DNA from 2 places in the Halomonas sp. Cn5-12 genome. Region 1 is predicted to be linked to the other one. Evidence: riboswitches for the same ligand, from Rfam matches in the RefSeq annotation. Region 1 holds a riboswitch; the other holds the start of a gene.

What was found. Region 1 has a riboswitch for thiamine pyrophosphate ahead of L1249_RS04015 (sodium:solute symporter). Riboswitches for the same ligand answer to the same signal wherever they lie in the genome.
Region 2: it holds a riboswitch for thiamine pyrophosphate, as region 1 does, so the genes downstream of both, thiM (hydroxyethylthiazole kinase) here and L1249_RS04015 (sodium:solute symporter) in region 1, are expected to answer to the same signal.

Annotation. Positions count from the first base shown of each region.
Region 1 is NZ_JAKGAY010000004.1:88,248-103,014, forward strand. It holds gene L1249_RS03970 (ABC transporter substrate-binding protein) at 1-669, opposite strand, end outside; gene L1249_RS03975 (flavin reductase family protein) at 774-1,385, opposite strand; gene arfB (alternative ribosome rescue aminoacyl-tRNA hydrolase ArfB) at 1,493-1,915, shown strand; gene L1249_RS03985 (DUF1289 domain-containing protein) at 1,954-2,136, shown strand; gene L1249_RS03990 (proline racemase family protein) at 2,121-3,170, opposite strand; gene L1249_RS03995 (zinc-binding dehydrogenase) at 3,167-4,354, opposite strand; gene L1249_RS04000 (MFS transporter) at 4,595-5,773, shown strand; gene L1249_RS04005 (magnesium transporter CorA family protein) at 5,770-6,738, opposite strand; gene L1249_RS04010 (diguanylate cyclase domain-containing protein) at 6,756-8,186, opposite strand; gene L1249_RS04015 (sodium:solute symporter) at 8,261-9,640, opposite strand; TPP riboswitch at 9,630-9,733, opposite strand; gene L1249_RS04020 (peroxidase-related enzyme) at 9,799-10,389, opposite strand; gene L1249_RS04025 (hypothetical protein) at 10,570-11,259, shown strand; gene L1249_RS04030 (CoA-acylating methylmalonate-semialdehyde dehydrogenase) at 11,303-12,799, opposite strand; gene L1249_RS04035 (zinc-binding metallopeptidase family protein) at 13,022-14,083, shown strand; gene L1249_RS04040 (alpha-E domain-containing protein) at 14,084-14,767, opposite strand, start outside.
Region 2 is NZ_JAKGAY010000002.1:130,438-145,204, forward strand. It holds gene rplF (50S ribosomal protein L6) at 9-539, shown strand; gene rplR (50S ribosomal protein L18) at 549-899, shown strand; gene rpsE (30S ribosomal protein S5) at 911-1,411, shown strand; gene rpmD (50S ribosomal protein L30) at 1,418-1,600, shown strand; gene rplO (50S ribosomal protein L15) at 1,604-2,038, shown strand; gene secY (preprotein translocase subunit SecY) at 2,039-3,370, shown strand; gene rpmJ (50S ribosomal protein L36) at 3,399-3,512, shown strand; gene rpsM (30S ribosomal protein S13) at 3,634-3,990, shown strand; gene rpsK (30S ribosomal protein S11) at 4,043-4,429, shown strand; gene rpsD (30S ribosomal protein S4) at 4,442-5,062, shown strand; gene L1249_RS02025 (DNA-directed RNA polymerase subunit alpha) at 5,188-6,183, shown strand; gene rplQ (50S ribosomal protein L17) at 6,223-6,609, shown strand; gene L1249_RS02035 (D-alanyl-D-alanine carboxypeptidase) at 6,807-8,186, shown strand; gene L1249_RS02040 (DMT family transporter) at 8,295-9,170, shown strand; gene L1249_RS02045 (hypothetical protein) at 9,174-9,413, opposite strand; gene L1249_RS02050 (DODA-type extradiol aromatic ring-opening family dioxygenase) at 9,370-9,894, opposite strand; gene L1249_RS02055 (DoxX family protein) at 9,951-10,358, opposite strand; gene L1249_RS02060 (LysR family transcriptional regulator) at 10,449-11,369, opposite strand; gene thiE (thiamine phosphate synthase) at 11,366-11,980, opposite strand; gene thiM (hydroxyethylthiazole kinase) at 11,970-12,779, opposite strand; TPP riboswitch at 12,804-12,895, opposite strand; gene gloA (lactoylglutathione lyase) at 13,233-13,766, shown strand; gene L1249_RS02080 (DUF6164 family protein) at 13,768-14,133, shown strand; gene L1249_RS02085 (cupin domain-containing protein) at 14,114-14,767, opposite strand, start outside.

The DNA.
Region 1 (14,767 bases):
CTTGGGTGTGACCGGTGCCTGAAGAATACTGGCAAGCCCTTGATGAACGTTACGCGTTCCGCGGGTGAAACGACCATGAACCAGTTGGGAGGTATTCAAGACGCCTTGGGCATTGAGCGCGCGAATTGCACCGTTATAGCCCGCGTCGCCAAAACTGTCGTTTTGGGTAAAAAATGCGATCTCTTCGGGCTCTATACCAGCCGCAAGAAGGCCATCGATCATTGCTGCCGTTTCTTGAACGTAGCTGGCACGGTAGTTGATGACATAACGATCGGGCGGGGAGCGGCGCAGAATCCCCGCCCCGGTGAATGCCCCAAATAGCAGCGTCTTTTGCTGATTATAGATCGGGATAGTGACCGCTGCCGTAGGCGTTCCTACATTGCCAATCGCGGCAAGCAGGCGATCGTTACCCACTAGCTCGCGGGTGTACTTGGCTGCCTGCAGCGGCGAGTATTGATCATCGAACGTCGTGAGGCTGATCGTTTTACCATTGATCCCACCTTCGTCGTTGAGCTTGGCAAAGTAGGTGTCGATGCCCTGCTGCATACCAATGCCCAGAGGAGCAGCACCGCCGCTTGCGGGCGCCACCATGCCGACTTCGAGTGCGGCATGAGCCAGCGGAGCAGCCAAAAGCCCCGCCGCCATTAGCCATGTTGTGATTCGACGCATTGGTTCTCTCCCACATCGCGATGCTTTTTTCTAATATCGGCGGAAGAGTATACGACTTAAGCTTGGCGAGCTTTTAAACAGAGTGTAAAAAAACGTGTCTTGATTTAAGCAGGCCGCTCGATGGCGAAGCGGTCAGTGATGCGCACGTAGTCACTCCCCGCCAAGCGGCCGATCGGTTGCAGCGCGGCCATATCCACGTGACGACCGTCCCACAGCGTATCGTCGATATGAATCGACACGATTTGCGCTAACACTAGGCTACCCGCTAGCGGCCGATCGCCAAAACGCTTCACTTCCAACAGTGTACAGCCAAATGCCACCGGGGCAGCTGCGATGCGTGGCACGCTCACCCCCGGCATGGTGGCCTTTTCCAGCCCTGCCAACGTGAACTCGTCTTCGTGTCTTGGCAGGCTGGCGCTCGTGGTATTGAGCGCATCGACCAACCCTTCGGTGCCGACATGTACCACGCACTCTTGAACTTCTGCCAAATTTCGCAGCGTGTCTTTAGGTTGGGCGCTGCCATCCAACAGCGGCGAAAACGCTAAAATGGGCGGGTCGATGCTGGCCACGTTGAAAAACGAGAATGGCGCTAGGTTGGCGTTCCGCTGCTTGTCCTGAGTAGCCACCCAGGCAATCGGTCGTGGGCAAACGCAGCCCGATAGCAGCCGGTAGAGACTACCTGCACTGAGCGGCGACTCGGTCAATAAAGTATTCATGGACTCTCCTGATGGCGTGGCAAGAACGGTGCCCTTAATAGGCCGCTGGCGCCTACCCTCTGTCAAGTATGTTAGCCTACAGACTCATACAACGATCCGGGAACGGAATGCTCACTATTACCAATAGCGTTAGCTTGGCCGACTGGGAAATCGACATTAGCCAAATTCGCGCACAGGGGGCAGGCGGTCAGAATGTCAATAAAGTCGCGTCTGCGGTGCATTTACGTTTCGACATTCAGCGTTCGACGCTGCCGCCGGTCTACAAAGAGCGACTGATGGCCCTGTCGGACCAGCGTATCAGTAAAGAGGGGGTAGTGATCATCAAAGCTCAGAGCTACCGCACGCTCGAGCTGAATAAAGAGGACGCCTTGAACCGCCTCGAGGCGCTGATCAAGAGCGTGGCCAAACAGCCCAAAACGCGCCGTCCTACGAAACCTACGAAAGCCTCTCAGCGCCGCCGAGTGGACCACAAAACCCGGAAAGGCAAGCTCAAGTCGCTACGTGGTAAAGTGCCAGCCAGTGAGCGCTGATCGCTTTCCCCTTTCTACTACTTGACACAGTGAACTCGATGCCATCGACACCTCGCCCGCTATCGCCCTGTATTCACGTATGCCAGATCGAGCCGAACACCCAAACGTGCCAGGGATGCGGGCGCACGTTGGATGAAATTGCCTGCTGGGGAAGCATGACCGAGGCCGAGAAGGCCCCGGTGTGGGAACGAATCGAACAGGAGGGCTACGTCTCTTCGTGATGGCGATCACTCAGGATATGATGCAACTCGCCACAGGCGACCATCGGGTCGTCGCAGTTGATCACGATACTCGACTCCGCCAGCACGTAGCTGCGTCCCGTAATGGTGTTTTCCACCACTTGATAAGCCCCTTCTTGATGCGTGCCGGTAAACGTGCCAATGAAGCCGGTTTCCCTAAGCGATACGGTTTCCAGCTTATCGCCGAGGCTCAACCGCCCCTCGTAATTCATTAGCGCTAGCCTTGCCGACGTGCCGGTGCCCGTGGTACTCCGGCAAATGACGCCGGGGTGCACGTAGGTGGTCGACCGCGAGCGGATATAACCTTCGGCGATCGGCTCTTCGGGCCCCATGAAGTGCAGAAAAGGCAGCGGACCCACGTCGCCTAGGGTGTAGTGGGAGAAACCGCGTTGCGCTTTGATGGCCTCCACGATCTTGTACGCACAAGCCGCCAGCGCCTGCTCTTCATCACGCACCAGCTTGAAGCCCAACGCCTCGGCATCGACCAAGGCGTAAAAACCGCCACTATAGGCGACCGAGTAGGTGACTTCCCCAATCCCTGGCACTTGAATGGTGTCGCGATAGGTATCGATATAGCTCGGCAGGCCTTCGCAGGTCACGGACTCCACCACGCCGTTGTGCACTCGGGCCTCGATTTGAACCAGCCCTGCCGGGGCCTCTAACTTGAAGCGTTGAATTCCCTCCTGCTTGGGCACGATGCCGGTTTCCAGAACGGCCGTGGCCGTGCACAGCGTGTTCGAGCCGGAATAGATCGGGTAGCCCATCACTTCCATGATGATGTATCCGGCCACGGCTTCCGGGTCGGTGGCAGGCACCAAGAGATCCACCGACATTTCGGGAATGCCGTAGGGCTCTTCTAACAACAAACGGCGCAACCCGTCGGCGTCGTCGCGCAGGTACTCCATCTGTTGACGCACCGTCGCACCGGGCAATGCATCGATGCCGCCCGTGACGATGCGGCTGACATCTCCCCCGGCATGGGTGTCCAACAATCGAATCGTATGCAGGTTTTTCACTCACCCGGCTCCTCGGCAGAGGTTATGGCAAATGGGGCACCGTGGGTGTCCCACTGGGCATCGGGAACGATGACGATTTTCCCCAGGTAGTTGCTGCCTCGGTTCACGAAGTAGCGCTCGGCCTGATGCAAGTCAGAGAGTTTGAACGCGCCATGCAGCACCGGTTTTAACTCACCGCTACGTATCCACGCTATCAACTGCTCTGCTTCTTCCCGAGTACCGTGGGACACGCCGACTATCTGCACCTGATAGAGATAGATGCGGGTCCACATGATCTCGCTGAGGTTACCGCCGCTGGCACCGGCAATGGAGAGCCGGGGGTAGGTGGTACGGCGCTGCATATCGCCGATCATGGTATCGATGAACAGATCGGTCATCTCGCCACCAACGAGATCCATGACGGCATCGATGGCCTGACCATCGGTGGCGGCCAGCACACGCTCGACGAAAGTGGGCAGGTCGCCTCGATCGATGACGGCTTCTGCCCCCAACACACGTAGCGCGTCGGCTTTATCGAGCTGGCTAACGGCGTAGGGAATCGCGCCGACGATACGGCATAGCTGGATCAACGCCGTGCCCACCCCGCCGCTGGCGCCGCTGACGAGGATACGCTCGCCCGCCTGAACGTTGGCCGCCGTCATCATGTGGTAGGCCGTTTGATACGAGCACATGCCCATGGCCGCAAGCTCGGCATCGTGTAGCTCAGGGTTGGGGACATGGTGAAACTGGTCGGCAGGCACTGCCACGTACTCGGCGTAGCCGCCGTCTGCGCCGTGTCCGTAGTAGTCCGGCGTCAGGTTAATGTCACGACGCTCGTCGGCATACAAATTGAAATCCAGCAGCCCGCGCTCCCCGATACGCCGGGGATCGCCCCCCTCGCCGACAGAAACGACCCGACCTGCCACGTCAGCGCCTTGAATACGCGGAAACGTCAGCGTCGGCGACCCACCCATGGCAAACGAGGTCACGTCCTCTTTGCCTTTGGTGGGGTATAAGCCTTCGCGCGCTTTGCGGTCGGTGTTGTTTTTCGCCGTCGCCGTGACTTGCACCAGCACCTGCCCAGGGCCGGGCGTTGGCGTGGGAACGTCCTGACGGTATTGCAGAGCGTCGACATCACCGTGACCGGTCAAGAGCATCGCCGACATCGTGGCCGGAATCGTTGCGCTGTTATCCGTGTGGGCCATGGGTGGTTCCTTGTTGAGTGCATATGTCGCGACGATAACAAACGCCGTGCGAGGTTCAAGGGGGCGAACGAAGGACAGCATGCCCTCGATCACGATGGATGAGTAGAGCACATAGTGCCCTTAAGCCACACTCCCCCAGTCAGCCGCCTGGCGGGTCGTCAACTTTTCGCCAATAGTGAGAGTAAGCAAAACCCGTCAAGCTACGGGTCGACCGTGCTTCTGCCCCTGCCAAGGATCGGTATGCTTCACTTCACCTCGACGTACCATCGCCGTCTCACCTGGACCTACTTTGGCCTGTTCATTGCCATTGGGATGACCGGCGGACTGCTTGGCCCAGCACTGCCCCATTTGGCCGAGGCCAGCGGTGCCTCCATGAGCCAAATCGCCGTGCTGTTCACTGCACGTGCCGTTGGCAACATGAGCGGCGCCATGGTCACCGGGCTGCTCATGGATCGCTTCAACGGCCACCGCGTGTTGGTGATGATGGGCGTGCTGGCGGTAGCCGGACTGGCGCTGGCCCCGCTTAGCCCGCTTCTGCTGCTGTTGACGCTGCTGTTCATGCTGCTGGGATTTGCGGAGGTATCGCTCAACGCGGGCGGGAACACGCTGCTTTTGTGGCTGCACCGAGACGCAGCGGGCCCCAATGTAAGCGCGCTGCACTTCTGCTTCAGTTTCGGCAACATGCTCACGCCGCTGATCATGATTGCTGCGCTATCCCTCACCGGACAGTTTCACCTCACGTTTTGGATCGTCGCGGCCAGCGTGGCTGCCATGCTGTGGCCGCTGTCGCGCTTCGTCAGCCCGTCCATGCCCACCGTTGACCCTAATCCCACGTCCTTGGCTACGCTCAAACACCGCGACCCGCTCTTGCTGGGGCTATTCATGCTACTGTTTTCTCTTTATGTGGGCATCGAAATTACGTTCGCCGGCTGGGTCACCGCATACGGTACGCTCTCTGGATTAACCACCGAGCACGCGGCGTTGCTGGCAACGCTGTTCTGGCTGGCGCTCTCGGCGGGACGCCTGCTCGCCATCCCGCTACTACGCGTTTGCTCACCTTGGCAGGTGCTCGCTGGCTGCCTAGCGCTGGGGCTGAGCGCAGCGGCAGGTCTGCACCTCAACGCGCTGCCGCCAAGCGCTGGCGCGCTGCTGTTTGGCCTCTCCGCCTCGGCGTTTTTCCCTACGCTGTTTGCACTGTGCAACCAGTCGATCGTCATGCGCGGGCGCACCACCGGCGCCATCTTTACCGCCGCGGGCAGCGGGGCGCTGGTCATTCCGTCACTGACCGGCCCGCTGCTGGATCTGGCGGGTGCGGGGGCGTTTCCTATATTGTTGGCCACGCTTTGGCTACTGATTGCGCTGGGGCTCTTACTGTTGGCCAGTCGTCTGCGGCAATTGGCGGTTCGACAAGGGGGTTAAAACCAGCGTTTCCGTTTGAACAGCCAAATGAGCACCCCACCAATCCCTAGCATGGCCCCCCAAACGAAAAAGTAGCCGTACTGATAGCTCAGTTCTGGCATGTACTCGAAGTTCATGCCGTAAATACCGGCGATAAAGGTTAGCGGGACGAAAATAGCGGTAATCACCGTCAACACCCGCATGGTGATGTTCAACTGGTGTGATGAAATGGAGATATAGCCGTCGACGAGATCGCCACAAATGTCGTAGTACATTTGCGTTAGGGTGTAGAGTCGCTCGAAACGTTCTTCGACATCGGTTATGGCATGCAGCGTTTCGCTTTCGCCTCGCGGCAAGTGCGCGTAGTCGTACGCCGTCAGCTCTTGGGTGATGCCTTTGTGATAGCTGAAGATCCGGCGCATTTTGACCAGACGCGAGCGATACGTGGTGATTTTACGCATCAACACGTCGTTACCATTGTCTAGCAGCTCGTCCTCGAGATCACTGAGCTCCGTTTCGAATTCCAGCAAGCTATCGATATAAAAGCCCGCCGAGGTGTACATCACTCTCAGTGCCACCTGCTCGGGTGACTGGGCCAATAGCGTTTTGCCGTGCTCATTGAGTAAGCGTTCGATACTCATCGCCTCGCCGGGGTGCAAGGTCACCAAAAAGCGTTCGCCGACGAAGAAACAGATCTGCTGAGGTACGAAGTTTAGCTGGGCATCGAACGAGGAAATGCCGCGATAGATGATCAGCGTGTGATTGTCGAACTCTTCGATTTTCGGCGGATGGCGCTCTTTGTGGGCGTCTTGTATGGCCATCGGGTGACACTCGAAGCGCTCCAGTATCTCACGCTCCTGCGCTTCGCTCTCTCCTTTCATGTCGACCCACAAGTGTGCTGTGGGCATGCGCATCCACTCGTCCATCAGGCGAATGTCGCCCTCGCGCACGTCGCCCTCTGGGGTGGTCAATAGACAACGAATCATACTCGTCCTTGGGTTCGTTAATGGGGGGCAGACGTATCCGCCGGACGTGCCAGCGCGATACGCGCTTTGCCTGCGCGTTTGGCGTTGTACATGGCCTCATCGGCGCGCTTCAATAACTCCTGAGGTGTCTCCGCCGCGTCGTGGACGAACAGCGCCACACCAATGCTGGTACTTACTTGCAGGGTCACGCCACCTGCGCTGAGCGGCTCCTCGATCACCTCGATCAGCTTATGGGCCAGCGGCTCCGGTGCGTCGCTGGTCACCCCCTCGAGCAGCACGACGAACTCATCTCCCGCCCATCGGGCAACGAAATCCGTCTCGCGGACGGTTCGCTGGAGACGGCTCGCGATGTCGCGCAGCAGCTCGTCCCCCATGGCATGGCCGTGCTGATCGTTAATGCGTTTGAACCCATCGAGGTCTAGAAACAGCACGGCCAGCGGTGCGAGCGTACGGCGTACCCGTGCCATTGCCTCCGGCAGACGCTCGTCTAGGGCGCGGCGGTTGGGCAAACGGGTGAGCACGTCTTCTCGGGCCTGCTGGTCGCGTAGGCGCTCTAGCTGCTGGCGTTCGGTAATGTCGTGAATGAACAAGCTGCGGCGTGGGCGGCCATTCACCTCGAAACGCTTCAGTCGCACCTCGACCGGCAAGCGAACGCCATCGCGCCGTAGGGCTTCTCCGGTCACTGGCATGGCGACATCGTCACTGGTGATTCCGTCGGGAAACATGAGCGATGTAATCGGTCGAGTGAGGGCTTCTTTGCGACTCCAGCCGAACATGGTCTCGGCTGCATGGTTCCAATCCAGCACGCGCCCCTGCTCATCGACGCTCAAATAGGCATCATATGCCGACTCGATCACCAGATTGAGTTCGCGGGTTCGCTGCTCGATACGCTGCTCGAGGCTTTGATGCAGCGCCGTGAGCGCCTGCTGATTGGCGGCACGAATCTTCTGCTCGTTGATGAGCCGTTCGCGCAGGTGGATTTCGCCAATCACGATATCGGCCAAATCTTGCATCGCAGCCTTTTCTTGGTCACTTAAGCTGCGTGGCTGGCTGTCCATGGCGCATAGCGATCCGAGGACCAGCCCTTGTGAACTACGCAGCGGTATCCCGGCATAAAAACGGATGCCGCCAGGTGTCATCACGTAGGGATTGGTCGCGAAGCGTGCGTCTTGCTGAGCGTCTTCGACCACTAGCGGCTCATCTTCGAGTACCGTGTAAGCACAAAACGCGACGTCCCTAGGTGTTTCCGATACCGCCATGCCCACTTGAGACTTGAACCACTGACGATCGGTGTCGATCAGACTGATGGTAGATTTAGGAACGCCGAGCAGCACGGTGACCAATCGCGTGATCCGATCGAAAACGGGCTCGTTTGGCGTATCCAGGAGGGCCAGTTCGTTAAGCGCAGCCAAACGGGCAGTTTCGTTGGGGGGTAACAGGTGGCTCATGGCGATCACACCTAAATGGTCATCAAACCCTTAACAGCATAACGCGAAACGAAATGTCCTGCTTAACGCCTTGATTAACGGACTTCGACACGTTGACGGCTCACCAGAGCCAACGCCACGCTGACCGTTGTTGAGAGTAGCAGCGCCCCTACGAACGGGCCTAACGTCGGTACGCTGCCGGGGAACGTGGCGGCCATTACCCCTGCGCTGACGCTGCCCTGACCGATCCAGCCAGGCAGCACGGCCCCTACAAGCCCCGCCAACCCGCCGCTTATTGCTGCCATCGGTGTCATACGCTGCCACAAACCCAGCAGCACCGGCACCACTATCGCTGCACACAGCAGATCGGCAATTAAAAATAGCCGCAGCACGGAGAGCCCTTGCAAGGCAATCACGATCACGGGCAGCATGATCGCCACGGTGAGCCAGCGCGCCTTGTTGAGGGCCTCGGGCCGGTGACCATTGGCCCACAGCGACGCAATGCCGTTTTGTAAGGTGTCGACGCTCGAGGTGACCAGCGTGACGGCCAGTACCAATGAAGGCAGCGTGATCCATACCGGGGCATCACTAAGCAGCGCAAAAAACGGCATGGGCGGCTCGCCGAGACTGACCCCGCTCATCGCTGCCATGATACCTACGCCACCGATCACCATGACGACCAGTACGGTCAAGCCGCCACCCAACCAGGCACCGCGCCCCAGGCTCGCGTCGTCTTGGGCCGCCCATACCCGCTGCCAATAGCCTTGGTGAAACAAGTTGGCCGCGGTCACGGCGATCACCAGCGTCAACGCCACGCTGAGCGAGCTGCCGATGGGGAGCGACGGGAGTTGCGCGTCATTCGGCATACTGGGCAGTCGCCAGAGCGTCACGCTGGCGACGGCGAGCAGCAGCGCCAAAAGCAGCCACGCTTGCCAGCGGTCGGTGGCCAAGCTTGCCCGCAGCCCGCCCATGACGGTGTACACCAGCGTGGTGAGCGCCACCCCGATGATCACCACGGCGGGAGGCACGTCGGAGAGCAGCGCGGTAATCGCCCCGATGGCGGTGAGTTCAGCAGCCAGGAAGCAGCCCATGTAAGCCACGGAAACGAGCGCCACGAAATGGCGTACCCCCTTGCCATAGCAGGCGTCGGCAAACTCGGCAATGCTGCGTCCCTCGGGCAGTGCTTGGCGTATCTTAGGCCCGTAGAGACCCAAAACGATGAACGGCAGCGCCGAGCCAAGGGCATAGCCCAGTAGCGCCACGGGCCCTACGAATGCGCCGATTTCAGGGGGTGCAAAGAGTATCCAAGCCCCCATACCGGACGCCAAAAAGGAGAGCCCCAGGGTGGCCGACGTTTGCGAATTACGGGCGGAGACATAATCATCCAGCGAGCCGCCACTGAAACGTGCCCGAAGACCCAGAAAAGCAAAGCAGCATAACGCTGCGCCTAACACGAAAGACGTTAGGTAAGGCATGTCGCGCTTCCTCCGCCGGTACGAACCGGATCAGGTTCCAGGGTCTGCGTTGCGCGCATTCTCAGCCCCATTGGGGCTCCCCTGGCGACAGTGAGTGGAGGCAGTATCCTCAATCAAAGTGGTGCGTTAGTAAAGCCTTGCCCATGGGGCCGGGCTGCTTATTCCACTTTCTTGGGGACACGCCCCATCAGGTAAAACTCGGCGTTGGGCGGTGTTCCTGCTAGTGTCACCAAGCGGTTGGACATGCCAAAAAACGCGGCAATGGCACCGATGTCCCAGCAATCATCCAGCGTGAACCCCACTGCCTCTAAACGCGCCTGCCATTCGTCTGAAAACTCGCCCAGATCGATGGCACTGTGCAGTGCAAAGTCGAGCATTAACCGATGACGCTCGCTCAATCCCGCCACACGATGGTTGATAGCGATATTATCGGCCAGTAACGGATCTTTACTGTAGATACGCACCAGCGCGCCATGGGCGACGACACAGTACAAGCAGCGATTGCGGGCACTGGTCGCAACGACAATCATCTCTTTCTCTGCTTTGGTCAGCGTCTCCGATGGTCGCTCCATCAACGCATCGTGATACGCAAAAAAAGCGCGAAACTCGTCGGGTCGGTGAGCCAACATCAAAAATACGTTGGGCACGAAGCCCGCTTTCTCCTGCACGGCCAACATGGCTTCCCGAATATCATTGGGAACATTATCCAGAGTGTCAGGAAGTTTGAACCGACTGATCGATGCAGCCATAAAGGCTCCTTTTTTATTTTGAAGTAGAGTCCCACTACCAACTCACTTTTATCCGTAACAAATTGCTAACTAAAGACTCTTTTCATATGGCTTTACGCTCGCCATACTTTTAGTGATCTAATGTCATAAAAGCCGTACGCTATTCGGCTAGCCAAGCGGCGTACTTACAGGGAAACCACCATGTCATACTCCGAAGCAAAAGAGCACACGCCAGGGCGTTTGCATGAACTGTTCGCAGACCCGTACCGTGCGTTCGAGAACGATACGGATGAGCGTCAGTTGCATATCCGTGTCATGCTTCACACCCTGCTGGCCCGGCCTATGCAGCGCGGCCTGGTCACGCTTCGTGTGATTCACGGCTGGGAGAACGGTGGTTTCGAACCTGCCGACCTACAGCATGCCGATTTTACGCTGCACAACCTGCAAGATTTCGAGGCGGCGGCCACCTCCTTTCACGCGGCGGCGGAACGAAATGCCCCCCTACCCGCAGATCAAACCGCTATTCTCGCGGCTCCCCTGGCCGATGCCATTGCCGATGCTGAAGCAGAAGGCAACGCGCTTACCGACGATATTCGTGCCACACCGGCTCGCTGGCCCGCGTTCGAGGGTGGGCTTGCCCTCTACACTCTGTTCAAAATGTACCATCGCCTCGTATATGGCGAGGACGATACCTACCGTTGCTCACAATGTGAGACCCCCCACGGCCTTCGTGAAATTCATGAATTTCACCTCGAAGAGGGAGAATTCGCGCTGCTGGCGCCCGTTCGCGATGAGCAGGAGGCGCCCTACCTGCTCGTACTACACGAGAGCCAGCTTGGCCCCATAGGCCAACTGCTCTCGGAGAGCTTACCGCTGTTTCAGGACGTGTGAAGGTCGCCTCCTCTACCGAGGAGGCGCAGCGCGTTGCCGCTCGCTATAGCGAGATCGTGCTATTGATACCGCTAGAGACGTTTTCGGGCTCGAACCAGCGGGCAGTGACCGTTTTAGTCTGCGTCCAGAACGCAATCGCCTGTTTACCGTTAGGCCCTAGGTCGCCCAGCTTCGACGCCCGAGAACCAGTAAAGCTAAAGTAGGCGACCGGCACTGGAATAGGCACGTTGATGCCAATTTGGCCGACGTCGATGTCGGTCTCGAAGCGTCGCGCGACCCAGCCCGAGTTCGTAAAGATCGAGGTGCCGTTGCCATTCGGATTGGCGTTAACGAAAGCGATGGCGTCGTCCAGCGTTTCGACGTTGACGACACACAGCACCGGCCCAAAAATTTCCTCGCGATAGATCGTCATCTCTGCCGTTACATCGGAAAACAGAGTCGGCCCGACGAAATTACCGTCTGGGTAGCCGTCGACCGTGTAGCCGCGCCCATCAACCAGCAGCGTAGCCCCCTCCTTTTCACCTGCCGTAATCAAACGCTCGACCCGCTCCTTGGCTTGCGGAGAGACCAGTGGCCCCAGATCGGCCTCGCGCTGGGTGCCGGGTCCTACGATCATACCGCGCGCGCCGGCTTCGATGTCTTTGATCCACTCGCGCGCTTCCCCCACCAGCACGACCACCGAGTTCGCCATGCAGCGCTGACCGGCGGCACCAAAGGCAGAGCCCAGCAGGCTATCGATGGCTTGACTACGGTTGGCATCCGGCATGACGACACAGTGGTTTTTTGCACCCATCATGGCCTGCATACGTTTGCCAGCAGCGGCCGCACGGTTATAAAGCAGCGACCCCACATGGGTCGAACCGATGAACGACAGCGCCTTGATATCTTGATGGTCGGCAATTTGATTGGCGACGTCAGGCCCACCGTGCACGACGTTCAATACTCCAGCCGGAATACCCGCTTCATGTGCCAGTTCCACGAGCCGCATGGTAGAACTCGGGTCTTGCTCGGAAGGCTTCAAGACGAAGGTGTTTCCGGTGGCAATCGCCAACGGGAACATGAAACAGGGCAGCATGATCGGAAAATTGAAGGCGGTAATGCCCGCCCCCACACCCAGCGGCTGATGCATGGTATAGACGTCCACCTCGTTGGCCGCATTCTCCGCCAGCTCGCCAAGCTGTAGGGAGGTAATCGAACAGGCGTGCTCTACCACTTCTAGCCCGCGCCCCACTTCACCCTCGGCATCCGGCAGGGTTTTACCGTGCTCTTCGGTGATCAAGGCGGCAAGTTCCGCTGTATTCTCGCGAATCAACGCCTGCAGTTTGAGCATGATGCGCATGCGCTTGCCGAGCGGCACTTTGCGCCACTCTTTGAACGCCGTTTTGGCGCTGGCGATGGCGCGCTCGACTTCTTCGGACGTACAGAACGGTACTCGCGCCACCACGTCCTGGGTGGCAGGATTCACCACATCGCGCCACTCTTGGCTTTGCGACATGACTGGCTGGCCATCGATGTACATCGGAATTTCACGAACGGACATGATGCGTTTCCTCAGCTTGTGTTTGTTATGGGATCAAATAGGGAACCCTTAGGGTATATCAGCAAGTTGACGTAAACGTCAATTAGCCACTGGACAAAGACAATATGCCCTCCGCCCGACGATTTGGCTTTCCCTCTCGGTAAGGGCATCGCTATGCTGAGACAATGACGTATCACTACTCACCCTCGTGAGATGCGCTGTGGTGATCACAAGGAGGTATCCATGCAGACGTTTAGCTGCCGCTGTGGCAATCCGCTGTTTTTCGAAAATACCCACTGCTTGGCCTGTGAGTCGGAGGTTGGCTGGTGCCCCGCGTGTTGTAACATCGTGGCGCTGGAACCGTTGGATAGCGGCGGCTACCGCTGTACCCATGAAAACTGCGGCACGGCACTAATGAAGTGCCACAACTATGCCGTCGAAAACGTCTGCAACCGGATGGTGGTGATGGCCGACGGGCACGCCGATACGCTGTGCGACTGCTGCCGCTACAACGAGGTGATTCCCGACCTAGAGGTCGAGGGCAACCGGGAACGCTGGGCAGCGCTGGAGAGCGCCAAACGGCGGCTTTTCTATACGCTGGATTTGCTCAAGCTTCCCCACGGCGTCGAGGGCGAGGACATCCGCGTCCCACTGAGCTTTTCGTTCATGGCCGATGCGCTGCCCGACCAAGGGCTGTGGCGCTCCACGGCAAACCAAGAAAAGGTGTATACCGGCCATGCCAATGGCCATATCACCATCAACGTCAAAGAGGCCGATGACGTCGAGCGTGAGCGGCTGCGTGTCGACATGAATGAATCCCACCGTACGTTGATCGGCCATTTTCGTCACGAAATCGGCCACTACTACTGGGACCTACTGATCAAAGACCAAGACGAAGCCGCCAGCATTCGCGTGTTCGGCGACCACAACCATCCCACCTATGGCGACGCCCTAGAGCAGTACTATCAGCAAGGCGCTCCAGCAGACTGGCCCACACGGTTCATCTCCGCCTACGCCGCCATGCATCCGTGGGAGGATTTCGCAGAGACGTTTGCCTTTTATCTGGACATGGTGGCTGTGCTGGATACGGCACTGCACATGGGCCTCTCTCGGGCCGAGTACGATGGCTCATTGGAGAGCATGCTACAAGCGTTTCATCAGGTAGGCTTGACGGTGAATGAACTCAATCGTGACATGGGCCTACTGGATCTAGCCCCAGGGGTTCTTGCCCCCGCGGTGCATGAAAAGCTGGCGTATCTACACGATCTCATTCAACGCGCAAACGCCAGCCCTAAAACGGCCTAATCAGTCGTTGTCATGGTCGCCCACGTGGCTCTGGCTTTGGCGCTGAGTGACTCGAGGAACGCCATCGCCGTTTACGAAATACGTAGCGCTGAGCGTATCGTGAATGGCGGCAAAACCAATTTGTAGCTCGTCCACGAAAGCGTGCAGTTTGCTCGGCGAGTGGGCCAATGCCTGAATGTCCGCATCGACCACATCGGCGCGTACCAGTGACACCGTGGCCGCCACGCGATCTTGGCGAGGCAGTAACTGCAGCTCGTGCCCCAACGTTTCCAAGCTACAGGCAATGGAGCGCGGCAGGTGCGGGTCTTGAAGCAGAAAACGCAATACGTCTGGCCCACGCACGCGCAGCCTGACCTGCTGGCGATACATCTGGTACGCCGTCAGGGATTTCAGCACGCTCATCCACTGCAAATTTTCGAACGGCAGCAATTCTTCAGGGTTTTGCGGCAGCAAGCTTGCCGAACGCACGTCGACGATCCGCGTGGTCATGTCCGCCCGCTCCAACTGACGGCCCAGCTTGATGAACGTACGCGCCGGGCCGTGGCTCAAGGTGCCTTCGATGAGCCCTGTTAGCGTTTGGCAGCCACGAATGACGTTTTTCAAAAATGCATCCCGACGCCGAGGGCTCACGCCGTTCTCCGCGTGATCCGCCACGCTGAGATAGAGCTGGTTGACCTCTTCCCA
Region 2 (14,767 bases), on a different contig from region 1:
AGGCTGGAATGTCCCGCATAGCGAAATATCCGGTTAAAGTGCCTGCTGGTGTCGACATCAAAATCGACGCTGGCCAGCTGACCGCCAAAGGCGGCCAGGGCACGCTGTCTATGACCATTCACCAAGACGTGGTGATCGCTCAAGAAGACGGCCAGCTGACCTTCGCCCCGAGTGAGTCTGCCAAGAGCTGGGCAATGGCCGGTACTACCCGCGCCTTGGTTCAGAACCTGGTCACGGGCGTATCTGAGGGTTTCACAAAAACTCTCGAAATTGTTGGCGTCGGTTATCGTGCCCAAGCTAAGGGCCAGACGCTCAATCTTTCACTGGGCTTCTCGCACCCGGTCGACTACGAACTGCCTAAGGGTGTTACAGCGGAAACGCCGAAAAACACCGTGATCGTGCTGAAAAGCGCGGACAAGCAGGTGCTCGGTCAGTGCGCCGCGGAAATCCGCGCCTTCCGTCCGCCTGAGCCGTATAAAGGCAAGGGTGTTCGGTACGCCGACGAGCAGGTGCGTCGCAAAGAAGCCAAGAAGAAGTAAGGCAGGGTTATGAACGCGAAGAAAGAATCTCGTCTCCGTCGTGCCCGCCGCGCTCGCGCCAAGATCCGCGAGCTGGGCGTGTATCGCCTGTGCGTCAACCGTACCCCGCGTCACATCTACGCGCAGATTATCTCGCCGGATGGTGGCAAAGTGCTAGCCAGTGCTTCTACGCTGGACAAAGCACTGCGCGAGGGTGCGACTGGCAACACAGACGCGGCCTCTAAGGTCGGTGCTCTGATTGCTGAGCGCGCTAAAGAAGCAGGCATCACCCAGGTGGCCTTCGACCGTGCTGGCTTTAAGTATCACGGTCGCGTCAAGGCTCTGGCCGACGCCGCTCGTGAAGGCGGCCTGGAATTCTAAAGGGTTTTACGATGGCGAAGAACGAACAGCAAAGCGGCGATCTGCAAGAGAAGTTAGTGCAGGTCAACCGCGTCGCCAAGGTGGTCAAGGGTGGTCGTATTTTCGGCTTCACCGCACTGACCGTCGTTGGTGATGGTAAAGGTCGTGTCGGTTTCGGTCGTGGCAAGGCGCGTGAAGTGCCGGTCGCAATCCAGAAAGCGATGGACCAGGCTCGTCGCAACATGGTCAAGGTCAACCTTGCAGGCAACACACTGCAGTACCCGGTCAAAGCCCGTCACGGCGCTTCCAAGGTGTACATGCAGCCAGCCTCCGAAGGTACCGGTATCATCGCCGGTGGCGCCATGCGCTCTGTACTAGAGCTAGCCGGTGTCCACGATGTACTGGCCAAGTGCTACGGTTCCACCAACCCGGTTAACGTGGTACGAGCGACTGTCAAAGGTCTCTCCTCCATGCAAGCACCGGAAGACGTGGCCGCTAAGCGCGGTCTGTCTGTCGAAGCGATCACGGGGTAAGGCACCATGGCAGCAACGATCAAGGTTACCCAGATCCGCAGCACCATCGGCGTTTTGCCCAAGCACAAGGCTACTATGAAAGGCCTGGGTCTGCGTCGCATCGGTCATACGGTTGAGCTGGAAGACACCCCTGCCGTACGCGGCATGATCCACAAGGTTAACTACCTTGTGCGCGTTGAGGGAGAGTAATCCATGAAACTCAATACCCTGAGCCCGGCACCGGGCTCCAAACACGCTGAAAAGCGCGTTGGTCGTGGTATCGGTTCCGGTCTTGGTAAGACCGGTGGCCGTGGCCACAAAGGTCAGAAATCACGCAGTGGCGGCAGCGTCAAGCCTGGTTTCGAAGGCGGTCAGATGCCGCTGCAGCGTCGTCTGCCGAAATTCGGCTTCACGTCTGCTAAGTCGCTGGTATCTGAAGAAGTACGCCTGGCCGAGCTTGCCAAGGTTGCAGGTGACGAAGTCACCATGGAAACCCTGAAGCAAGCCAACGTGCTGAAGGATGCTACGCAACACGCGAAGATCATCCTTTCTGGCGAACTGAATAAGGCGGTTACCGTTCGTGGTATCAAGGTCACCAAAGGTGCCCGTGAAGCGATCGTAGCCGCTGGCGGCAAGGTAGAGGACTAAATGGCCAAGTCAGGAAATATGCCGGCGATGGGCAGCGGTCTGGGTGAACTGTGGGCGCGTTTGCGCTTCGTGCTCCTCGCCATCGTGGTGTACCGTATTGGTGCCCACATTCCCGTTCCCGGTATCAATCCTGACCAGCTTGCTGCCTTGTTTAGGGAGCAACAGGGCACCATCCTAGGCATGTTCAACATGTTCTCGGGTGGCGCCCTGGAGCGCATGAGCGTCCTCGCCTTGGGCATTATGCCCTACATATCGGCGTCGATTATCATGCAGCTCATGACTGCGGTCTCCCCTCATCTTGAACAGCTCAAGAAAGAGGGCGAGGCTGGCCGCCGCAAGATCAGCCAGTACACCCGCTACGGCACGGTGATACTGGCACTTGTCCAGGCTACCGGCATGTCCGTGGGTCTGGCTAGCCAAGGCATCGCTTACAGCGCTGACTTCAGCTTCTATTTCACTGCGATCATCACGTTTGTGTCGGGTGCGGTGTTTATGATGTGGCTAGGTGAGCAGATCACCGAGAAGGGCATTGGCAACGGTATTTCGCTGCTGATCTTCGCGGGGATCGTCGCTGGGCTGCCCAGTGCCGTGGGGCAAGCGTTCGAGCTTGCTCGCAATGAAGGGGCCTGGAATGTTCTTCCGCTGTTAGCGCTGTCAGTGCTAGGTATTGCCACCGTTGCGTTCGTGGTGTTCATCGAGCGCGGTCAACGCCGCCTCAAAGTGAACTATCCGCGACGTCAAGTCGGCAATAAGATGTATGCAGGCCAAAGCAGCTACTTGCCTTTGAAGGTGAACATGGCGGGTGTTATTCCAGCCATCTTTGCTTCTAGCATCCTCCTCTTTCCGGCTTCGATCGGTCAGTGGGTAGGGGCTGGCGAAGGGATGGAGTGGTTGCAGCGTGCATCACAAGCGTTAGGCCCTGGCCAACCGCTTTACATCTTGCTTTTCGCGGCGGCAGTGGTATTCTTCTGCTTCTTTTACACAGCGCTGGTCTTCAACCCCAAGGATGTGGCTGACAATTTGAAAAAGTCAGGCGCCTTCCTGCCGGGCATTCGCCCCGGCGAGCAGACCGCTCGCTATATCGACAAAGTGATGACGCGTCTCACTCTGTTCGGTGCCTTGTATATCACTGCGGTTTCCTTGATGCCCCAGTTCCTGATCGTAGCGTGGAACGTCCCGTTCTTCTTTGGCGGTACGTCGCTTCTGATCGTGGTAGTGGTCATCATGGACTTCATGGCCCAGGTGCAGTCGCATCTCATGTCGCATCAATATGACTCAGTGATGAAGAAGTCCAACCTGAAAGGCTACGGTAGCGGCGGCATCATGCGCTGAGGCGCGCCGTTGCGAATTGGAGAGAACGATGAAAGTTCGAGCTTCCGTAAAGAAGATGTGCCGTAACTGCAAGATTATTCGTCGCAATGGCGCTGTTCGCGTCATTTGCATCGAGCCGCGGCACAAACAGCGTCAGGGCTAAACCTGGGCTGTATTAAGCGGGTGCCGGCATACCCCTTGCCTTAGGGCTTATAAAGGGGTATGCTGTTGCGCCTTTTGTAGATGATTAAACGAGCAAGCCGCTCAAATTTCGGAGTAAGCTGATGGCCCGTATTGCAGGCGTCAATATCCCGGACAACAAGCATGCGGCGATCTCGCTGACCTATATCTTCGGGATTGGCCGTACTCGTGCTAAGCACATTTGTGCTGCTGCCGGTATCGCGCCGACTACCAAGATCGTAGACCTGTCCAGCGATGAGCTGGATACCCTGCGTTCTGAAGTTGGTAAGTTCACCGTAGAAGGCGACCTTCGTCGTGATGTCACGCTTAACATCAAGCGTCTCATGGACTTAGGCTGCTACCGTGGTCTGCGTCATCGTCGTAGTCTTCCGCTGCGTGGTCAGCGGACCAAGACTAACGCGCGTACCCGTAAGGGCCCGCGTAAGCCGATCCGCAAATAACACGCAGGCTCTTTCATAGAGAGCCAGCGTATAGACAGGAATAGACATCAACATGGCTAACCCGCGTAGTAACCGTAAAAAGGTTAAAAAGCAGGTAGTGGATGCCGTTGCGCATATCCATGCCTCTTTTAACAACACGATCGTGACGATCACAGACCGCCAGGGCAATGCTCTCTCTTGGGCAACTGCCGGTGGTTCGGGTTTTCGTGGTTCTCGTAAGAGCACCCCGTTCGCTGCGCAAGTAGCAAGCGAACGTGCAGCGACTGCTGCAGCCGAGTATGGTGTGAAAAACGTAGACGTGCTGGTCAAAGGCCCCGGTCCCGGCCGTGAATCCGCCGTGCGCGCACTGAATGCCGCCGGCTTCCGCGTGCAAAGCATCGTAGACGCGACGCCCATTCCCCACAATGGCTGCCGTCCGCCTAAGAAACGCCGCGTTTAAGGAGACAGATTCATGGCTCGTTATATTGGACCTAAGTGCAAATTGTCTCGCCGTGAAGGCACCGATCTCTTCCTGAAGAGTGGCGTGACTCCCTTCGAGAAGAAGTGTAAATCCGAGCAGATCCCGGGTGTACACGGCCAGCGTCGTCAGCGTCTTTCCGACTACGGCTTGCAGCTTCGTGAGAAGCAGAAAGTACGCCGTATGTATGGCGTACTCGAAAAGCAGTTCCGCAACTACTACAAAGAAGCCGCTCGCCTGAAAGGTGCGACCGGTGAAGTATTGTTGCAGCTGCTCGAATCCCGACTGGACAACGTCGTCTACCGCATGGGCTTCGGCTCGACTCGCTCTGAAGCGCGTCAGCTGGTCAGCCACAAGGCGATTTCCGTGAATGGCCGCACCGTTAACGTTGCTTCCTACCAAGTGAAGCCCGGTGACGTGGTCGCTATCCGTGAAAAGGCGAAGAACCAAGCCCGTATTCAAAACGCGTTGACCATTGCGGCCAACCGTGGCGACATCGCTTGGATCGACATCGACGCCAAGAAGATGGAAGGCACTTTCAAGGCTCTGCCTGAACGCGGTGACCTGACTGCCGACATCAACGAAAACCTGATCGTCGAGCTGTACTCCAAGTAAGCAGTTTGATGTACGTTTCTGCTTCTTGAGGCCTGGGCGGGATAGCAAAGCTAACCGCCCAGATGCTCTTGAGTATTGTGCTTTAGAGTACTCAGTATCCGTTTGGCAGCCTGAAAGGTGTTCATATGCAGCGTTCAGTGACAGAGTTTCTTCGTCCTCGCGACATCAAGGTCGAAGAAATCAGCGCACATCATGCCAAAATCGTCCTCGAACCATTCGAGCGCGGCTTTGGTCACACCCTGGGGAATGCACTTCGTCGCATTCTGCTTTCATCCATGCCCGGCGCCGCTGTGGTAGAGGCTGAAATTGCCGGTGTAGAGCACGAATACAGTGCGCTCGAAGGGGTGCAGGAAGATGTCATCGAAATCCTCCTGAACTTGAAAGATGTTGCGATCAAGATGCACAGCCGCGATGAGGCGGTGCTCTCGCTGAACAAGCAGGGCCCAGCCGTCGTCACCGCTGGCGACATTGCGCTTGATCATAGCGTCGAAATCGTCAACCCGGACCATGTCATTGCACACGTCAATGAAGGTGCCGAGCTGAAAATTCAGCTTAAGGTCGCGCTGGGTCGTGGTTACGAACCGGCTGACGCTCGTGGCTCTGATGAAGAGACCCGTGCGATTGGACGCCTGCAGCTGGATGCCACCTTCAGCCCTGTTCGCCGTGTTTCCTACTCGGTCGAAGCCGCTCGTGTCGAGCAGCGTACCGACCTCGATAAGCTGATTATCGACCTGGAAACCGACGGCACCCTGGATCCGGAAGAGGCTATCCGTCGCAGTGCGACCATTCTGCAAGAGCAGCTGGCCGCCTTCGTCGACCTGGAAGCTGATAAAGAGCAGGAAGTCGAAGAGGAAGAGGATCACGTCGATCCGATCCTATTGCGCCCCGTAGACGATCTCGAGTTGACCGTACGCAGCGCTAACTGCCTCAAAGCCGAGAATATCTACTACATCGGTGATCTGATTCAGCGCACGGAAGTGGAGCTGCTGAAGACCCCGAACCTCGGTAAGAAGTCCTTGAATGAAATCAAGGATGTATTGGCAGCGCGCGGCTTGTCCCTCGGCATGCGGCTGGAAAATTGGCCACCCGCTAGCCTGAAGGACGACAAGGCCTCCGCGTAAGCGTCGACTTGAGTCCCAGTTTGGTAAGGAATCACAACCATGCGTCATCGTAAGAGTGGTCGTCATCTGAATCGTACCAGCTCGCACCGTCAGGCCATGTTCAAGAACATGTCTGTCTCGCTGGTCGAACATGAAGTCATCAAGACAACCCTGCCCAAGGCCAAGGAACTGCGTCGCGTTATCGAGCCGCTGATCACCCTGGCAAAGCAGGATAGCGTTGCAAACCGCCGTTTGGCCTTTGCTCGTACGCGCTCCAAAGAAGCCGTCGGCAAACTGTTCAACGAGCTGGGTCCGCGCTACGCCGAGCGTCCGGGTGGTTACATCCGTATTCTCAAGTGCGGTTACCGCACCGGCGACAACGCGCCCATGGCGTACGTTGAGCTCGTAGACCGCCCGGTGGCTGAAGAAGAAGCCGTCGCTGAATAAGCGCTGCTCCTTCTGGTAGGCACAATGAAAACCGACCCTTTGGGGTCGGTTTTTTTATATCTGCGCTTTTTCCGCTGCTTTATCGAGATGAATGCTCTATGGGAAGATCAATTTAACGATAAGGCATGCTAGGCTAATGCAGCAGCCGTATGAATGGCCAAGTGTCGGGCAGTGTGATCAATCAGTAAGAGGTCGGTATGGCAACAACACGGGGAGTGAGCACAGCGGTTTGGGCGGCGCACTGGCTACTGGTCATGCTGATGATGACGCTGATGGGTAGCGCCAACGCCCAGGCGAATCCTCGTTATGCAGGCATCGTTGTGGATCTCGAAAACGGCGAAGTGCTATACGCTGAAAATGCTGACGAGCCACGCTATCCTGCGTCGCTCACGAAAATGATGACGCTCTACCTAACATTCGAAGCGCTGGAGGAGGGAAGGCTAAGCCTCGATCAGCCGTTGCCCGTTTCTGCTCAGGCGGCTGCCATGCCGGCGACCAAACTATGGCTGTCGGCCGGTAGCTCCATTCCTGTGGATACGGCGATTCGTGCGCTAGCCGTGCGTTCTGCCAACGATGTGGCGGTCGTGGTGGCAGAGGCACTAGGAGGCAGCGAGCAACGCTTTGCGAACCTGATGACGGCGAAGGCGCGTGAGTTGGGCATGAATGCCACTACCTTCCGCAACGCTTCGGGCTTACCGGATGATCTGCAAATCACCACCGCGCGAGATATGTTGACGCTCTCGGTGCGGGTGATGCAGGACTTTCCCCAGTATTACCACTATTTCGGTTTGCAGGAGTTCACCTACCGCGGTACTCGCCATACCAGCCACAACCGATTGGTGCGTGACTACCCAGGGGCCGATGGCTTAAAAACTGGTTTCATTCGCGCCTCAGGCTTTAACGTGGCCACCACTGCTGTCCATGATGGCCGCCGTATGGTAGCCGTAGTGATGGGTGGATTCAGTTCCTCTTCCCGTGATACCCATATGGCAGATCTGCTAGACCGCAGCTTTATGCGTGCGTCGCTAAGAGATCAACGCTCATGGCTTGCTGATACCAGTTTCTCAAGTGAGTTTATGGGGTTTGCAGGACCAGCCCAACCGCTTACTCAGCCTCGCTCACAACCGATGATGGCTAATATCTCCGCCACGTCGCTATCACCCACACGGCCCATGTCTAACAGTACGCCGGCACAAACCGTTGAGGCCCAGCTTCTCCAAGCGGAGGCCGCACGTGAGGAGGCACCAGAAGCTGCCTCGCAAGATCCACTGCAAGCCTTTATTGAGCGGGAGCGCGTGCTGGCGACGGCACCTCCCACTGCGCAAATGGCCTCTGCTGGCTGGGGCATTCAAGTAGGTGCCTTTAGCCAGGCGGCCCAAGCTGAACAATTGGCTCGCCAAGCCGCGCAGCAGCTGCCAACGAGCGTGGGAGGCCGCGTTGCCATCGATCCGCTTCAGGGGCCCACGACAGTATTTCGCGCCCGTGTCGTCTCGCTGAACGAATCCCAGGCGCGGCAAGCTTGCCAAACGCTTCAGGCGCAGGGCATGGATTGTATGGTGGTCAACGCAAGCCTTTAACCACCGCAGTGGTTCACCGCCCCGCTAATGTACGTTGGCGGGGCTTTTTATTGTATGTCGATGATATCCGAGTAGGACCATAACAATAGCAACACAAGGAGCATGTTTATGACGCCATCCTTAAAAGGCATACTTTGCATGTGCTTAGGCGTGCTGTTTTTAGCACTAGGGGACGCAGTATCAAAGTGGTTAGGGGCGGTGCACTCCCCGATACAAATTATTTTTTTCCGCACGCTGGTATCGTTACCGCTCATTGCTCTGTTGGCTTATTTTGGCGGCGGGCTACGTAAGCTGCGCACCAAGCGGCCAGGCGCTCACCTGCTGCGTGGGTTGATCTACACCGCCACCATGGTGTGCTTTGTGTGGGGGCTAACCCTGTTGCCGCTGGCAGAAGCCACCGCCATTGCGTTTGTCGCACCGCTATTTGTCACGCTGCTATCCGTGCCGCTTTTAGGTGAGCGTATTGATCCGCCAGTGCTTGTAGCATCACTGGTAGGCTTTGTGGGTGTGCTGATTGTAGTTCGCCCGGGCGGAGATGCGTTTCAACTAGGCGCCATGATTATGCTGGCCGCAGCGGTATTTTATGCCCTGATGATGGTCACGGCGCGGCGCTATGGCGCCAACGAGCACCTGTGGGCCATGGTGTTCTACATGACGGCCGTGCCGCTGGTACTGACGGGCCTCAGCCTGCCCTGGGTATGGCAAACGCCCCATCCCTGGCACTGGCTGGGCTTTGCCGCCTCCGGGGTGCTGGGGGTGGGGGCCACGGCGTTCATCACCCTGGCCTTTCGCCATGCGCCCGCCGCCATTGCGGCGCCCTTCGATTACACCGCCATGCTGTGGGCCGTGCTGCTGGGGTGGTGGTTCTGGGGAGAACTGCCGGACGTCTGGGTCTGGGTAGGCAGCGCGCTGATCATGTGCAGCGGTCTGGCCATTGCCTATCACGATCGTCGCACCACCCTGAAACGTCGCCCCACAGCGTAAGCGCTAGGCAAACTGATAGACATCCATTGCCAGCACGCCGTGCTCAACACTGTGGTGTAGCTGGGTGGCGGCGCTGCCGCCTGCTCCCATAGCCACCAGCAGCGGCTGGAAGTGCTCTGGCGTGGGATGATTGCGCTTGGCGTCTGGGGCGGTTTGCCAGTTGGCCAGCGCGTCACGATCGCCCTCGCGCAGCCGTGCATTAACCCACTCGGCAAAGCTGCCTACCCTGTGGCTGAAGCTCATAGAGGTTATGGGTCAAGCTCCCCGAGCCAACCACTAAAATATCCTCCTGGCGCAGCATTGCCAGCTGCTCGCCCAGGGCTATCAACTCGGTATTACTCCAACGGCTGGGAAGCGAAAGCGACACTACCGGCACGTCAGCGTCAGGGTACATCAGTGAGAGTGGCACCCAGGCACCGTGGTCCAGCCCGCGCTCCACGGGCGTGGCGCCGAGCTGCTTGGCCAGCCGTTGGGCCAGCTCAGGGTTACCAGGGGCAGGGTACTGAACCGCAAATAGCGCATCAGGAAAGCCGCCAAAATCGTGGATGGTGACAGGCTTTACGCTGCTGCTGACCTGCAAGTGTGGGGTTTCCCAGTGCGCGGAAACGACCACCACGGCCTTGGGGCGTAGGGTTTGGCCCAACTCCCGTAAAAAGTGATGGGCGGGGGTGGGGGTGAGCGCCAGCATGGGAGAGCCATGGGAAATGAAGAGACTCGGTAACATAGGATACACTCCAGTCAGTGGGCCTGCCAACGTGTGATTCTCGGCAGGCCATTGGATTATGCCAGTCGGCGGCTGATGACGAAGCTACCGCTGCCCAGGCCGGCTTGCACCAGGAGGGCCACGGCCCAGAACACTGGGAACTCCCAGCCGCCGCCGGGATTGGAGAAGACCCAGCCGTTACCGAGGTGTACCCAGGCGGCGCCGAGCAGCACTGGTACTAGCGCCAGACTCACCCAGCGGGTGTATAGGCCCAGCACCAGGGCCAAGCCTCCGCCGACTTCGGCGGCAATGGTCAAGTAAGCCATGAAACCGGGCAGGCCAAGCGATTCGAAGTAGCCCACCGTGCCAGGGAGCGTAAACACGAACACTTTCATCAGGCCGTGAGCCAGGGCCATCACACCTAGGCTAACGCGCAGTAGGGCGGTCGCATGAAGGATTGTCGTCGGGGTAGTTAACGTCGTCATAGCACTCTCTCGCGTTTTGAGCATCACCATGGATGCGATGATGCTACTGTAGGCCAGCGAGTGGAGAAGATAATCTAACCGATGAGCACTTTACTGTTGCGATATACGCGATAATCCAAGCCCCTGTTCCCATATGGGTGGGTCGCCCCAGGCATCGGCCAACTGATCGATGAAGTGCGCTACCTTGGCGGGTAGAAAACGCCGTGCGGGGTAGAGGGCGTGTATGTCTAGGTAGGTCGGCGGTAGGTCTAACAGCAGCGGCACCAAGTTTCCCCGCTGAACGCTCTCATGAATCAGAAAGCTGGGTTGTTGGGCGATGCCTAATCCCGCTTCTGCGGCATGGGTCAACATATCCCCATTATTGCTCTCCAGCGGCCCCGTGACGCTAACGTACTGCTGGCCGAAGCGCCAGTCGCCGCTGTTCTGCCCGCTGCGATAGCGTAGGCAGTGGTGCTGGGTAAGGTCTTCGATGCGCAAAGGCGTGCCGTGCTGCGCTAAATAGCCGGGTGACGCGCACAGTACGAGCTGGCAGCGGGCTAGCCGTCTGGCGATCAGGCTGGAATCGGGCAGGCTACCGATGCGGATGGCGACATCATAGCCCTCCTCCAACAAGTCTACGCGGCGGTCGTTGAGATCGAGGCGTACGTCGAGTGCGGGGTGTGCCTGCATGAACTGCGCTACCTGAGGCGCGAGATAGCGCGTACCGAAACTCATGGGACCATTGATACGCAGCCGCCCACTCACAGTGTGGGTGCCACTGCCGACATCGGCAGCGGCCTCCTCCAACGCCAGTAAAATGGCCTGGGCATGGGTTAAATAGCGCTCTCCCGCATCGGTAAGATGCAGCCGCCGCGTCGTGCGCTGAATCAAGCGAGCGCCCAGCGTCTCCTCTAGTGCCATGACCTGCCGCGACACCCGCGTACGTGAAAGATCCAGTGCCTCGGCAGCGCGGGTATAGCTGCCAAGCTCCGCCACTTTGACGAAGGCGGTCAGCTGGTCGAGCCGACTCATGAGGCGCGAAACGCCAGCGCCGCCCGGTAAGGGTCGGGCTGGCCGCAGATCGCAGAAATCACCGCCATCCCTTGGGCACCGGCGGCACTCACTTGGGCGGCGTGCTGCGCCTTTAAGCCGCCAATCGCCACGCTGGGCAACGGGCAGGCGCGCACCAGCTCGGCGAGGCCCTCGAAGCCGATGGGCCGAGCATGATCCTGCTTGCTGGCAGTGGCGAAAATGGGGCCTAACCCGACGTAGTCCAACAGCGCGATGGGCGCGTCACGAAGCTGCGCGAGGGTGTTGATCGACAGTCCTAGAATGGCCTGCGGCCCCAGCGCCGCCCGCGCCTCTTGAACCGCGGTATCGCTTTGACCCACGTGCAGGCCGTCGGCACCGCTGGCGATGGCCACATTTAGCCGGTCATTAATAATCAAGGGTACACCGCTACCTTCCAGCAGCGCTTTCAGCCGTGTTGCCTGGGCAATCATGGACTCATCGCTGGCATGCTTATCACGCAGCTGCACCATGGTCACGCCCCCCTTCACGGCGGCTTCCACGGTCGCTTCAAGCCCCGTTTCGGCGCATAACGCAGCATCGGTGACTAAATAGAGCGAAAGATCAAACGGCATGGAGCGTCTCCAGCTGGCTAAGAGAAGAGAGATCGTCAGGGGTAAGGGCATACAGCGCATCCAGTAGCGCGACCTGAAAACTGCCCGGCCCACTGGCCTGCTGCCCCGCACGGCTTCCGGCAATGCTGAAGCACGCCAGCGCAGCCAGCGTTGCCGAAAGTGGATGGGCCTGGTTGGCGGCCAAAAAACCCGCTACCAAAGCGCTTAACCCGCAGCCCAGGGTGGTTACGCGCGGCATTAGCGTGTGGCCGCCCGTTAAACGGTAGTGGTGGGTGCCATTGGTAATAAAATCGGTTTCGCCGGTCATGGCAACAATGCAGCACTGCTGCTGTGCCAGCTTGATCGCCGCTTGGGCGGCATCCTCCGTTGTGGTGGTGGCATCGACGCCGCGACCTTGGCTGGCTAAGCCAGTGAGCGCCATGACTTCCGATGCGTTGGCGCGAATGACGTTAGGCCGATGGGCAAGCAGCGCGGTGCAGACCTGCTGACGAAAGGCGGTGGCCCCGACCGCTACGGGGTCTAACACCCATGGGGTGCCTGTTTCTTTAGCCGTGCGAGCGGCAAGCTGCATCGACTCTGCCCAAGGGGTAGAGAGCGTGCCAATGTTAATGGAGAGTGCGCCCGCTATTGCGGTGAATTCAGCCACCTCTTCAGGGGCATGCAGCATGGCAGGCGAGGTGCCCGTAGCCAGCAGCAGGTTAGCCGTGCTGTTCATCGCAACATAGTTAGTCATGCAGTGCACGAGCGGCGTAGACTCGCGTAGAGCGGCGAGCATGTCGCCAAGTGGGGGGTAGGTCATGGTTTCCTCCCGGCGAAGGAGGTGGTGGTGAGCACCACGACTCCCTACGCCGGCGTTATCCGGTTCAGGTTCGAAGGGTGCTTCTCAGCCGCTGGGCGGCGCCCCTGTCGTTGGTGGGTACTATCCTAGCCTTGGGCGAGGCTGTAAAGCCCCAGTGCAGCCGCTACTTTTCAGCAACGATTAAGAGAGTGGCGGCAGGGTGTTAACGGCTCACCTAGTACGTTTCGATCGCGGAACATAAAGGGTCCTTGGGTGAGGGCTGGAAATATACAACCTGCGCCCTCATAACAGGGGGAAGTAAGCAAAATGATCAATACGCAAATAGCGGTAGACAGCTTGACGCTGTTAGCAGCCTAAGCCTTGTACAAGGTAATATGTTCGTCAAAGAATTTGTGTTATATCAGCATACTTTTCACGATGTCATGATGCCCCAACCCGCAATAGGAGAGTTGTATGTCGTTTCAAGGTGAACAGCACCCAGGCGTTGCCCCCGTTGCCCCACAAACTCAGGGTTTTCGCTTAAACCACACCATGCTGCGGGTCAAAGACCCGGAACGCGCCCTGGCGTTCTACTCCAAAGTGTTTGGTATGCAGGTTCTGCGTCGGCTGGACTTTGAAGAGATGCAGTTTTCGCTCTACTTCCTCGCCAACGTGGAAGCCAGCGACAGCGTGCCGGAAGATACCCAAGCCCGCACCGCCTGGACCTTTAGCCAGAAAGGCCTGTTAGAACTGACCCACAACTGGGGCACCGAAACCCAGCAGGATTTTGCCTACCACGATGGCAACGCCGAGCCCCAGGGCTTTGGCCATATCTGCTTCAACGTGCCGGATTTAGAAGCCGCCCAGGCGTGGTTTGATGAGCACGACGTAACCTTCGTGAAGCGTGCCGACCAGGGCAAGATGAAAGACGTTATCTTCGTGAAAGATCCGGATGGCTACTGGATTGAAGTGATTCAAGCCGACCGCATGGCAGCCATGGGCGACTAAGATGGCCCATTTGCTGTTTCGGTTGCGCCATGTAACCGATGAAGAAGCCATGGAAGTCCGCCAACTGCTGGATGAGCATGGCTTTGATGTGTACGAAACCCAGGCGGGCTTTTTCCGCCTGGGGGTCGATGCCATTTGGCTGCGCAACCCTGTCCAGCGTGATGACGCAGAGGCCGCATTGGCCGAGTATCAGGCCGAACGCCAAGCTAACGCACGCCAAGCCCATAAAGAGGCGCTGGCCCGCAATGAAGCGCCAACACTCTGGCGGCGCTTAGCGGAGCACCCGTTTCAGGTAACGCTGGTAATGGTGGCTGTGGTTCTGATTGCGCTGCTCACTCTGCTGCCATTTATTGGCCTGGCGCGCTAGCCTGGGAAAGGGCGTCAGATAGGTGCCCGCGCTTAGCGTACATCATTACACCGTGTTGGCCTGCACGAAGCTGCGGGGCCGCACCCGGTGGGTAGCGGCACCAACTGCCTTTCGGGTACTCGCTGCCCGCGTCGCACAGCGAGCCTTCCAGCACCAATAGCTCTAAGCCTCCGGGCAGGGCAGGGTAGTCGATGGTGGTATCGCTCTCCCAACGCTCCAGGCTGACCCGCTCATCGCCAAAGGTGTGCAGCATTTTGTAGGTAATGCCCGGCCGACGGTCAGGCTGCCAGGGCAAGCGGTGGGCAGGAATCGCCAGTTGGAGCAGGTCGTTCTCATCAAACTGATGCAACTTAACCAGTATCAGCGCGCCCTCTTCGCCAATCTGCGGCGTATGGCCAGTGCCAATCGGGTTACGCAGGTAGCTGCCAGCGGAGTAGCGGCCATGCTCATCCGCAAACACGCCCTCTAACACGAGAATTTCCTCGCCGCCGTCGTGGGTGTGGTGGCTGAACTGGCTATTAGGCGCATAGCGTACCAGGCTAGTGGCTCGGGCCACTTCATCGCCGATGCGATCCAGCATCATTCGTTCTACGCCCGCACTGGGGGAGGCCACCCAGTGGTACTGCTCCGGCGT